DNA from 2 places in the Streptosporangium sp. NPDC049078 genome. Region 1 is predicted to be linked to the other one. Evidence: predicted binding sites of a transcription regulator. Region 1 holds the regulator's gene; the other holds the start of a gene.
The links. The regulator HrcA, encoded in region 1, represses chaperone genes, less so after heat shock. The targets are predictions, from matches to a motif close to TTGGCACTCTCNNNNNGAGAGTGCCAA.

Region 1 (4,494 bases):
CCCTGGCCGCCGGGCCCGTATCCCTGGTCCGGGGGTGGGGTGCTCTGCCCCGGCCAGGAGTGGTCCGGCGGAGGGTTGCCGACCCGCCGCGTCGGGTCGTCGGCCGATGGGCCTTCGGGGTTCTCGCTCATGTCCCCTCCTGATGGGTTGACGGCCTATCCGTCCTCGTCCGGAACCGTCACGAAGTCGATCAGCTCCTCGACGGGGCCGAGGAGCTCTGGCTCCAGATCGGCATATGTCGTGACCGATCCGAGAATGCGGCGCCATGCGGCGGCAGGCTCCACATTCCAGCCCAGCGCGGCGATGACACCCTCCTTCCAGGGCACCCCGCGGGGCACCGACGGCCAGGAGGGGATCCTGAGCGCGTGCGGTCTGACCGCCTGCCAGACGTCCACGAAAGGGTGCCCGACGATCAGTACGTGCGGTGAGGAGATCCGCGCGGCGATCCGGCTCTCCTTGGAACCGGGGACGAGGTGGTCGACGAGCACACCCAGCCGCCGCCCCGGCCCCGGGCCGAACTCCTCGACGATCGAGGGCAGGTGGTCGACCCCCTCCAGATACTCCACGACCACGCCCTCGACCCGCAGGTCGTGCCCCCAGACCTTCTCCACGAGCGCGGCGTCGTGCACGCCCTCCACGTAGATCCGGCTCTCCTTCGCGACCTGGGCCCTCAGGCCCTCGACCGCGATGGAACCCGACGCGCTCCGCCTCGGGCCACGCGACGCGGCGGCGGGTCGTACGAGTGTCACGACCCTGCCCTCCAGAAGGAAGGCGGCCGGCTCCAGCGGGAAGACCCGCCGGCGCCCGAAGCGGTCCTCCAGGGTGACGGCCTCCTTGTCGCAGGCCACCACGGCGCCACAGAAGCCGCCGTCGGCGTCCTCGACGACCAGGTCGAGCTCCGCGGGCACCTGGGGGATCGTCCCCCTGCGCGGGCGCCGCCAGTCTCCCGCCAGAACGTCACGCTCGTACATCACCGACCGCCACCCTCTCTCGCCGGGGATCAGGTGGGACGCTAGCAAACACCGGCGTCACCTGCCGTAGGGTCCCGGCTGTCCCCACTGCCCCATCGACGACGCGGCGGCGGCCTGGCGCTTGCGGGCGCCGCTGCGCTTCACCAGCACGACGATCGTCACGACGATGGCGAGCAGGATCCCGATACCGGGGATCAAGAACAGGGCGGCCACCCCGCCCACCAGCGAGTCGGCGGACAGCTCCCTGCCCACGCCGAAGGTCGTGCCGTCGGCGGGGTCGGCGGAGCACTGGACCTGGTAGTCGCCCGCCTGGTCCACGCCGACCCGAAGGCCCATCTCCCAGGTGACGCCGTCGGATCCCGCGACGGTCTGCTGGATGTCCGGCTTCTGCAGGCGGGGCGTGCTCGTACCGCCGGTGAGCGTGCACTCGAACTTGGTGGGCCCGCCGGTGGCGACGTAGATCGCCGGCTTGTCCGCCGGGTCGAGCGCGACCGTCGCGGTCTCGCCGGGGGCGAACGTCCGCGTCGGGGCCGCGTCGGTGACCGCGCCGAGGATGCCACCGGCGAAGCCGCCGATGCCGACGACGATGCTGACCAGGGCGAGCAACCAGACCCCGACGATCCACCCGATGCCAGGCTTGATCTTTCCGCTGGGGGGCGGTCCCTGCGGGGCGCCGTAACCGGGAGGGGCGTAACCGTACGAGGGGGGCTGCTGGCCGTACGGCTGCTGGCCGTATTGCTGGCCGGGCTGCTGCTGGCCGTACTGCTGACCATACGGCTGCTGAGGGCCGCCGTGACCGGGGCCGCGGGAGGCGTCGCCCGGATAAGAACCGAAATCGTTGGACATGTGCAAATTGTGGTGGGTACCGCTTGGATCGCGATAGCAGTTGACTTGACAAAGGCTTGCCGTCATCATCCACCGCTTTCGCTTATCGCGCCTTCCGTGCGGGGGCCGTACACTTGGCACTCGGGAACACAGAGTGCCAAGCCTCGTGTTTCCCTCTGAACGCAGGCAGGGAGGTGACCACGTTGGTCGACGACCGCAAGCTCGCCGTGCTCCGCGCCATCGTCGAGGACTACGTGTCCACCAACGAACCGGTGGGGTCGAAGGCTCTCGCGGACCGGCACAACCTGGGGGTGTCCCCGGCGACGATCCGCAACGACATGGCGATGCTGGAGGAGCAGGGCTACATCGCCCAACCCCACACCAGCGCCGGCCGGGTGCCCACCGACAAGGGCTACCGGCTCTTCGTCGACAGGCTCTCGCAGGTGAAGCCCCTGTCGAGCGCGGAACGCAAGGCGATCGAGAGTTTCCTCGCGGGCGCCGTGGACATCGACGACGTCGTCATGCGGACGGTGCGGCTGCTGGCCCAGCTCACCCGGCAGGTCGCCGTGGTGCAGTATCCGACGCTGACCCACTCGACGGTCAGGCACGTCGAGCTGGTGCCGCTGAGCGAGCGCCGGCTGATGTTCGTGCTGATCACCAACACCGGCAGGGTCGAGCAGCGCGTGATCGAGGTGCCCGACGTCGTCGACGAGCAGCGCGTGGCACACCTGCGTGCGATGCTCAACGCCTCCCTCGACGGATGCGGGCTCACCAGCGTTCCCGACCGGGTCGCCGATCTGCCGGAGCGGTTGCCCGCGGAGGATCGACCGCTCGCGGCGACTATCCTGTCCGTACTGCTCGAGTCCCTGGTGGACAGGCATGATGAGAAGATCGTTTTTGCCGGGGCCGCCAACCTCGCGGGAGCCGACTTCACCGTCGGGCTCCGCGACGTGCTGGAGGCCCTGGAAGAGCAGGTCGTGCTCATGCGACTGCTCGGTGAGACCTCGGACCTTTCCGCGCTGACCGTGCGGATCGGCTCGGAGAACCCCTACACCGGACTCCAGGGCACATCCATCGTCGCCGCTGGATACGGTTCCGGGGACAAGCAACTCGCCCGGCTCGGTGTGCTGGGCCCGACGCGAATGGACTACCCGGTCACGATGGGCGCGGTGCGCGCGGTGGCACGCTACGTCAGCCAGATTCTGGCTGCATCATAAGAGGTCAACGAAAAGTGGCTAAGAGCGACTACTACGGCACCCTCGGGGTGCGCCGTGACGCCAGTGCGGAAGAGATCAAGAAGGCGTACCGCCGCCTGGCACGCGAGTTGCATCCCGACGTCAACCCCGATCCTGAGACTCAGGAGCGCTTCAAGGAGATCACACAGGCCTACGAGGTCCTGTCCGACTCCGGCAAGCGGCAGATGTACGACATGGGTGCCGACCCGTTCGCCGCGGGCGGCGGTGCGGGCGCCGGGGGCTTCGGCGCTGGCTTCCCGTTCAGCGACATCATGGACGCCTTCTTCGGCGCGGCCGGTGGAGGCGGTGGCCGAGGCCCCCGCTCCCGTGCCCGCCGCGGGCGCAACGCGACCATCAGGGTCGAGCTCGACCTGCGCGAGTCGGGCTTCGGCACCACCCGCGAGCTGGTCGTCGACACCGCCGTGGTCTGTGAGGTCTGCACGGGCTCAGGGGCCGCGGCCGGCACCCACCCCGACACCTGTGACATGTGTCACGGCCGGGGAGAGGTCTCCCAGGTCACCCGGTCCTTCCTCGGCCAGGTCATGACCTCCCGCCCCTGCCCCCAGTGCGGCGGCTTCGGATCGATCATCCGCAACCCCTGCCAGGAGTGCTCGGGTGACGGCCGGGTCCGCACCCGCCGGACCATCAAGGTCCGCATCCCGGCCGGTGTCGAGGACGGCACCCACATCCAGCTCGCCGGCGAAGGCGAGATCGGCCCGGGCGGGGGTCCGCCCGGAGACCTGTTCCTGGAGATCGTCGAGCGTCCCCACGAGATCTTCGAGAGGCGCGGCGACGACCTGCACTGCACCGTGCAGATCCCGATGACCGCGGCCGCGCTCGGCACCATCCTGACCATGGAGACGCTCGACGGCGCCGAGGAGCTCGACATCCGTCCCGGCACGCAGTCCGGGCAGACGATCCCCCTCTACGGGCGGGGCGTGCAACGGCTGAACGAGACGGGCCGAGGCGACCTGCTGATCCATGTGAACGTGGAGACCCCCGCCCGCCTCGACGCTGAGCAGGAGGCGCTCCTGAAGGAGCTCGCCAGGCTCCGCGGCGAGGAGCGCCCGCCCGGTAAGTTCGCCCCCGGTCAGCAGAGCTTCTTCTCCCGCCTGCGGGACGCTTTCAATGGCCGCTGACCAGGTCTCAACGGCCGCTCCGCCCCGCTTCCGGTCGCGTCGTCACGGTCCGGCCCGCACCCTGCCCGGTGCGGGTTCCCGGCCGGGGCGTCGGGTCCGTCCCGAGGCGTCGTCCCGGTCGCGTTGCCGGGGGCACCTCGGGGCGGTCCGCCCGGACGGCCCATGACCGTCCCGGTCTTCCTGGCGGACCCGGCCGACCTGGCCAGGCCGGAGTTCGTCTTCGGCGGTCCCGAAGGGCGCCACGCGGCGGCCGTACGGCGGCTGCGGGCGGGTGAGCGGCTCGACCTGACCGACGGGGCGGGCTCCGTCGCCGAGTGTGTGGTG
Region 2 (4,494 bases), on a different contig from region 1:
CGACCCAGCAGTTCTTCCACGACGTCACGGGTTTCACCACTCATGTCGCAAGCATCCCTATTTCGAATGCCACCCGTCGATTACCGCCGAGGTAGGGCGGGCTCGCGAAGGCCGAACCTGGAAAGCGCGCCGCGCTCGACCGCGTCCCACCACCCCGATGGACTACGCCATCACCCAAGGTCGTGCCTCATCGTGAACCGGTACGGTCAGCGGGCGGGAAAATCGAATTCGCCGTCCTTGACACCACCGACGAACGCCTCCCACTCAGCGCGGGTGTAGACGATCACCTCAGCCCCAGGCCGACGACTGTGCCGCACAGCGACCCGCCCACTACCATCCGCCAACGGACCAGCCTCAACACACTGACCGTTACTGTTGGCACTCCTGGTACTGATATGCCAAGCGACGTCGGATAATTCTTCCCTGGTTGCCATTACATCTTCCCCTCTCCATCTCGCCCGACGCGGCCAACCGCATCGCGGATGACCGTCGCGGACTCATCCGGGGTGAGCGCGGCGCTCTGCAAAGAATCGTACGCTCGCACGAAGATTTCAGCACCCTCTGCCTCGGTATAGACGGCTCCTGCACGGGTCTCCACATAGGCCACGTTGGAGTAGGGGTCCGGCATGTCGAAGATCGTGAAAGAACCTTCCAGACTGGCATGAGCCCCGACATCGAACGGTACGACCCGGATGGTCACATTCGGCCTGGCCATAACCTCGGACAGATTCTTTAACTGGGCATACATCACTTCCGAGCCGCCGATCACGCGACACAGGACAGCCTCGTCGAGGACAACCTCCACATTCGGGGCCGTTGCCGTATCAAGCACACGCTGTCGTTCTGTCCGAAATTCCACCCAACGCTCAAGCTGTTCATCGGGAGCACCCATACCACCTGCCGCAATAACCGCCCGAGCGTAGTCGCGTGTTTGCAGTAGACCAGGGATGACCATCGTCTCGTAAGAATGAATTCCCTTCGCGCGAGTTTCAAGCCAGGCATGATCAAGCATTCCAGCAAGAGAGTCGGCGGCATATCCATCCCACCAACCCTTTCGCCAGATATCGCGGCTGATCTGCTCCAGTCCGTCGCGGATCTTCTGGTCGCCGACGCCGTAAAGGTTGAGAAGCGCCAACACGTCGGACGCCCTCGCCGGAATGATGCCGGATTCCAGCCGGCTGATGGTTCCTGCGTCACGCTGCAGATAGTCACCCGCCTGCTTGAGCGTCAGCTTGGCCGACTCGCGAAACTCTCTCAGGTGTTTGCCGAGCCACTGCGCCCGCAGCGTCGGTCCTCGCTTCGTGCCCATCGTCGTCTCCTTTGAATTCGCCTCGCCTAAACCACTGAGCAGCATCAGACAAATCCGGACAACGCCAACAACTTTTCAAGGCAAGCTTGCGTCGTTCCGAATTCAGTGTCACGCTACCGAAGCATCGGCCATCACGCTCGGTGTTCGCTCGAAAACGTAGAGAAATCAGGGCGGAGCGGAGCCGTACGGCAGATCTTCACCCAGGTTCAGCATCGGAAGGGAGCACCGACATGGAGCACCACCCTGGTTCCGACCAACCATCCGCCTGCCATGGCCCGGCCTTCGGCGAGCACCACCCGCGAGAGGTGGCTCTGGAGCGTGCGTACACGCTGACCGGCGATCTCCCCCGCATGTTCGCCCTGGTCCAGGACTTCACCGAAAGCGAGGAGAGTCACCCCGAGGTGGTGGCCTACGGGCTGGCGCTGCCGGGAGGCACGGCGACGACCGTCGGCGCGAACGGCCGCGGTTTCGGCCTGTGGACAAGCCCTCGCAGCGCGGCCCGTCGTCTCCACTCCGACCTGGTCTGGTTCGGGAACGACGGCACATGGAATCCCACGTCGTAGTGCCCATGCGGTCATGATCACCCTCTCCCCGCGTCCGGAGAGCCGTGAAATGCCCTGGAAATACCAGAGGTCCGGAAAACACGAGATGGCCTGTGGCGCCTCAGCCCTGGACTGGGTCGTGCACGGAACGCTTCAGCTACGGCGACCCGCCCTGGAGGACCGGTAAAGGACGCTTCAGCGGCGACGGGTCGCCAGGGCGGCCGGAAAGAAAGCAACTACGGCCCGCACCCCGTGCGGCCGGAACACGTGCAGCGGAGGTGGGCGGGTGCTCCGGCCGGCTTGAAAAGAGCCCGCAACCACCACGCCCGAGCAGGCCGGAGGCCTGAAACACCAGACAGTAACTGAGACGGCCGGCCGGAGCACCCGCCCACCGCAGCGGGCACGAAGAGCACCCCACCCGCCCGCACACGAGCACGAACACCACAGCGAACACCGAGAACAACCACCCCGCACACTCGGGAAACACGAAAGGCACCCCGCCCGTCACGGGCCGGGGTGCCTTGAAAGACGATCTAGCGCTGGGCCTCGATCATCCAGTGGTGCTTCTCCAGATCCTGCGTGATCTCGATGAGGATGTCCTGGGTGACCAGGTCGGGCTTCTCGGTGGCCGCGATGCGCTCGCGCATCCGGCGGACGATGGACCCGAGGATGTCCGTCATCGCCGCCACGACCTTGCCGTCGTGGATGTAGCCCGTCTCCAGTTGCGGCACCTCGCTGGTCTTGGCGAGCGTGGAGGCCCGGCCGTCGGGGTTGCACCCGAGGGCTACGGCGCGCTCCGCGACGGTGTCCGCGTGCTTCCTCGCCGACGAGACGATCTTGTCGAGCTGCAGGTGCAGCGACCGGAAGTTGTGGCCGATCACGTTCCAGTGCGCCTGCTTGGTCAGGAGTGACAGGTCGAGCAGGTCGACGAGCGCGCCCTGGAGCACGTTGCCGACGACCTTCTTGTCTTCCGGGTTGAGTGGACTGGTGATCGCAGACATAGAGTTTCCCCCTGTTTCGAACCTAGTGTCCTCTTTGCTGCTAAATGTCCGTACCCATCTACTCGCCCCCTATGCCGGTCGAAATGTTGACACTGTCATGATTACAGTGTCACTATCGAGGCATGGAATGGACCATCGGTGAACTGGCTGAGCGGGCATCCGCGGCGCTGGCCCCCACCGCCCAGCTCAACGGGCGGGTGCGGGACATGCCCAACGAGCGCCTCATCCGCTGGTATTCGACGATCGGCCTCCTCGACCCCCCGTCGGCCCGCCGAGGTCGCGTCGCCATGTACGGCAGGCGCCACCTGCTCCAGATCGTCGCCGTGAAGCGACGCCAGTCCGACGGCCGCACCATCGCCGAGATCCAGGCCGAGCTGGCCGGGGCCACCGACCAGACCCTGGAGTCGATCGCCCGTCTCCCCGACCCCCCACCGCAACCCCCACCGCCTCCGGCGGCGACCGGCACGCCGGCACGCCCGCGCTTCTGGGCCGGACCGCCCTCCCCCGCAGAGCCACCAACGCCACCGAAGCCGCCGACGCCGCCGAAGTCACCGGAGCCGGTGAAACCAGTGAAACCGGAGGTGCCCGCACCGCCGCCCCGACCGGCCGCCGCACACGCCGCACAGCCGCCACCACCCCCCGCCACCGCTCCCGCTCCCACTCCCGCCGAGACCCGGCCCGCGCCGCCCGCGCCGCCCTCGCCACCCGCCCCGAAGGCCGTGGCCGTCCACGGCGTACGGCTCGCGGACGGCGTGACGCTCCTGCTCGACACGGGTGAGCACGCCCCCACCCCCGACGACCTCGCCGAGATCGCCGCCGCCTCGGAAGGGCTCCTGTCACTCCTCCGCGAACGCGGCCTCACACCTCCGGAAGGAACTCGCCCATGATTACCTCGATCACAACACTGCCGCCGGAGGAGTGCCGTCCCGTCCCCGACACCGGGCTGGGAGCGCTCGCCACCGAGCTCGGCAACCTGCCGCTGGAGAGCGTGGACGTGACCGCCGCCGTGTCCGGCCTGAGCGCCGGGGTCGAGGTGGTCCAGGGTTTCCGCAACCCGCACGACGTGGCGCTTGAGGCGACGTACGTCTTCCCGCTGCCCGACCGGGCCGCCGTCACCGCCTTCAGGATGGAGGCCGACGGCCGGGTCATCGAGGGTGTGCTCAAGGAGCGCGGCCAGGCCAGGGCCGACTACGACCAGGCGATCTCCCAGGGCAAGCGGGCCGCGATCGCCGAGGAGGACCGGCCGGACGTCTTCACCATGAGGGTCGGCAACATCGTGCCGGGCGAGCGGGTCACCGTGCACCTCACGCTGAACCAGCCGCTCCCGTACGAGGACGGCGCGGCCACCTTCCGCTTCCCGCTGGTCGTCGCCCCCCGCTACATCCCGGGCACCCCGCTGGACGGCGAGCGGGCGGGCGACGGGTGGGCACCGGACACCGACGCGGTCCCCGACGCCTCCCGGATCACCCCGCCGGTGCTGCTGCCCGGCTTCCCCAACCCGGTCCGCCTCTCACTCGCCGTCTCCGTCGACCCCGCGGGCCTGGAGCTGCGCGAGGTCCGCTCCAGCCTGCACGTGGTCCAGGAAGAGGGCGGTGTGATCCGCCTCCAGCCGGGTGAGCGGCTGGACCGCGACTTCATCCTG

Region 2: a site for HrcA is predicted at 2,939-2,965, ahead of AB0B90_RS11245 (DNA starvation/stationary phase protection protein). Genes of this name have one in related genera too.

The regions. Positions count from the first base shown of each region.
Region 1 covers NZ_JBEZEL010000002.1:272,079-276,572, reverse strand. Annotated here, with positions in the region: gene AB0B90_RS04230 (DUF4870 domain-containing protein) at 1-131, opposite strand, end outside; gene AB0B90_RS04225 (DUF3097 domain-containing protein) at 156-971, opposite strand; gene AB0B90_RS04220 (hypothetical protein) at 1,029-1,817, opposite strand; gene hrcA (heat-inducible transcriptional repressor HrcA) at 2,000-3,013, shown strand; gene dnaJ (molecular chaperone DnaJ) at 3,028-4,170, shown strand; gene AB0B90_RS04205 (16S rRNA (uracil(1498)-N(3))-methyltransferase) at 4,333-4,494, shown strand, end outside.
Region 2 covers NZ_JBEZEL010000006.1:2,806-7,299, reverse strand. Annotated here, with positions in the region: gene AB0B90_RS11265 (nuclear transport factor 2 family protein) at 1-44, opposite strand, end outside; gene AB0B90_RS11260 (DUF397 domain-containing protein) at 207-434, opposite strand; gene AB0B90_RS11255 (helix-turn-helix transcriptional regulator) at 434-1,309, opposite strand; gene AB0B90_RS11250 (hypothetical protein) at 1,540-1,872, shown strand; gene AB0B90_RS11245 (DNA starvation/stationary phase protection protein) at 2,385-2,852, opposite strand; gene AB0B90_RS11240 (MerR family transcriptional regulator) at 2,975-3,739, shown strand; gene AB0B90_RS11235 (VIT domain-containing protein) at 3,736-4,494, shown strand, end outside.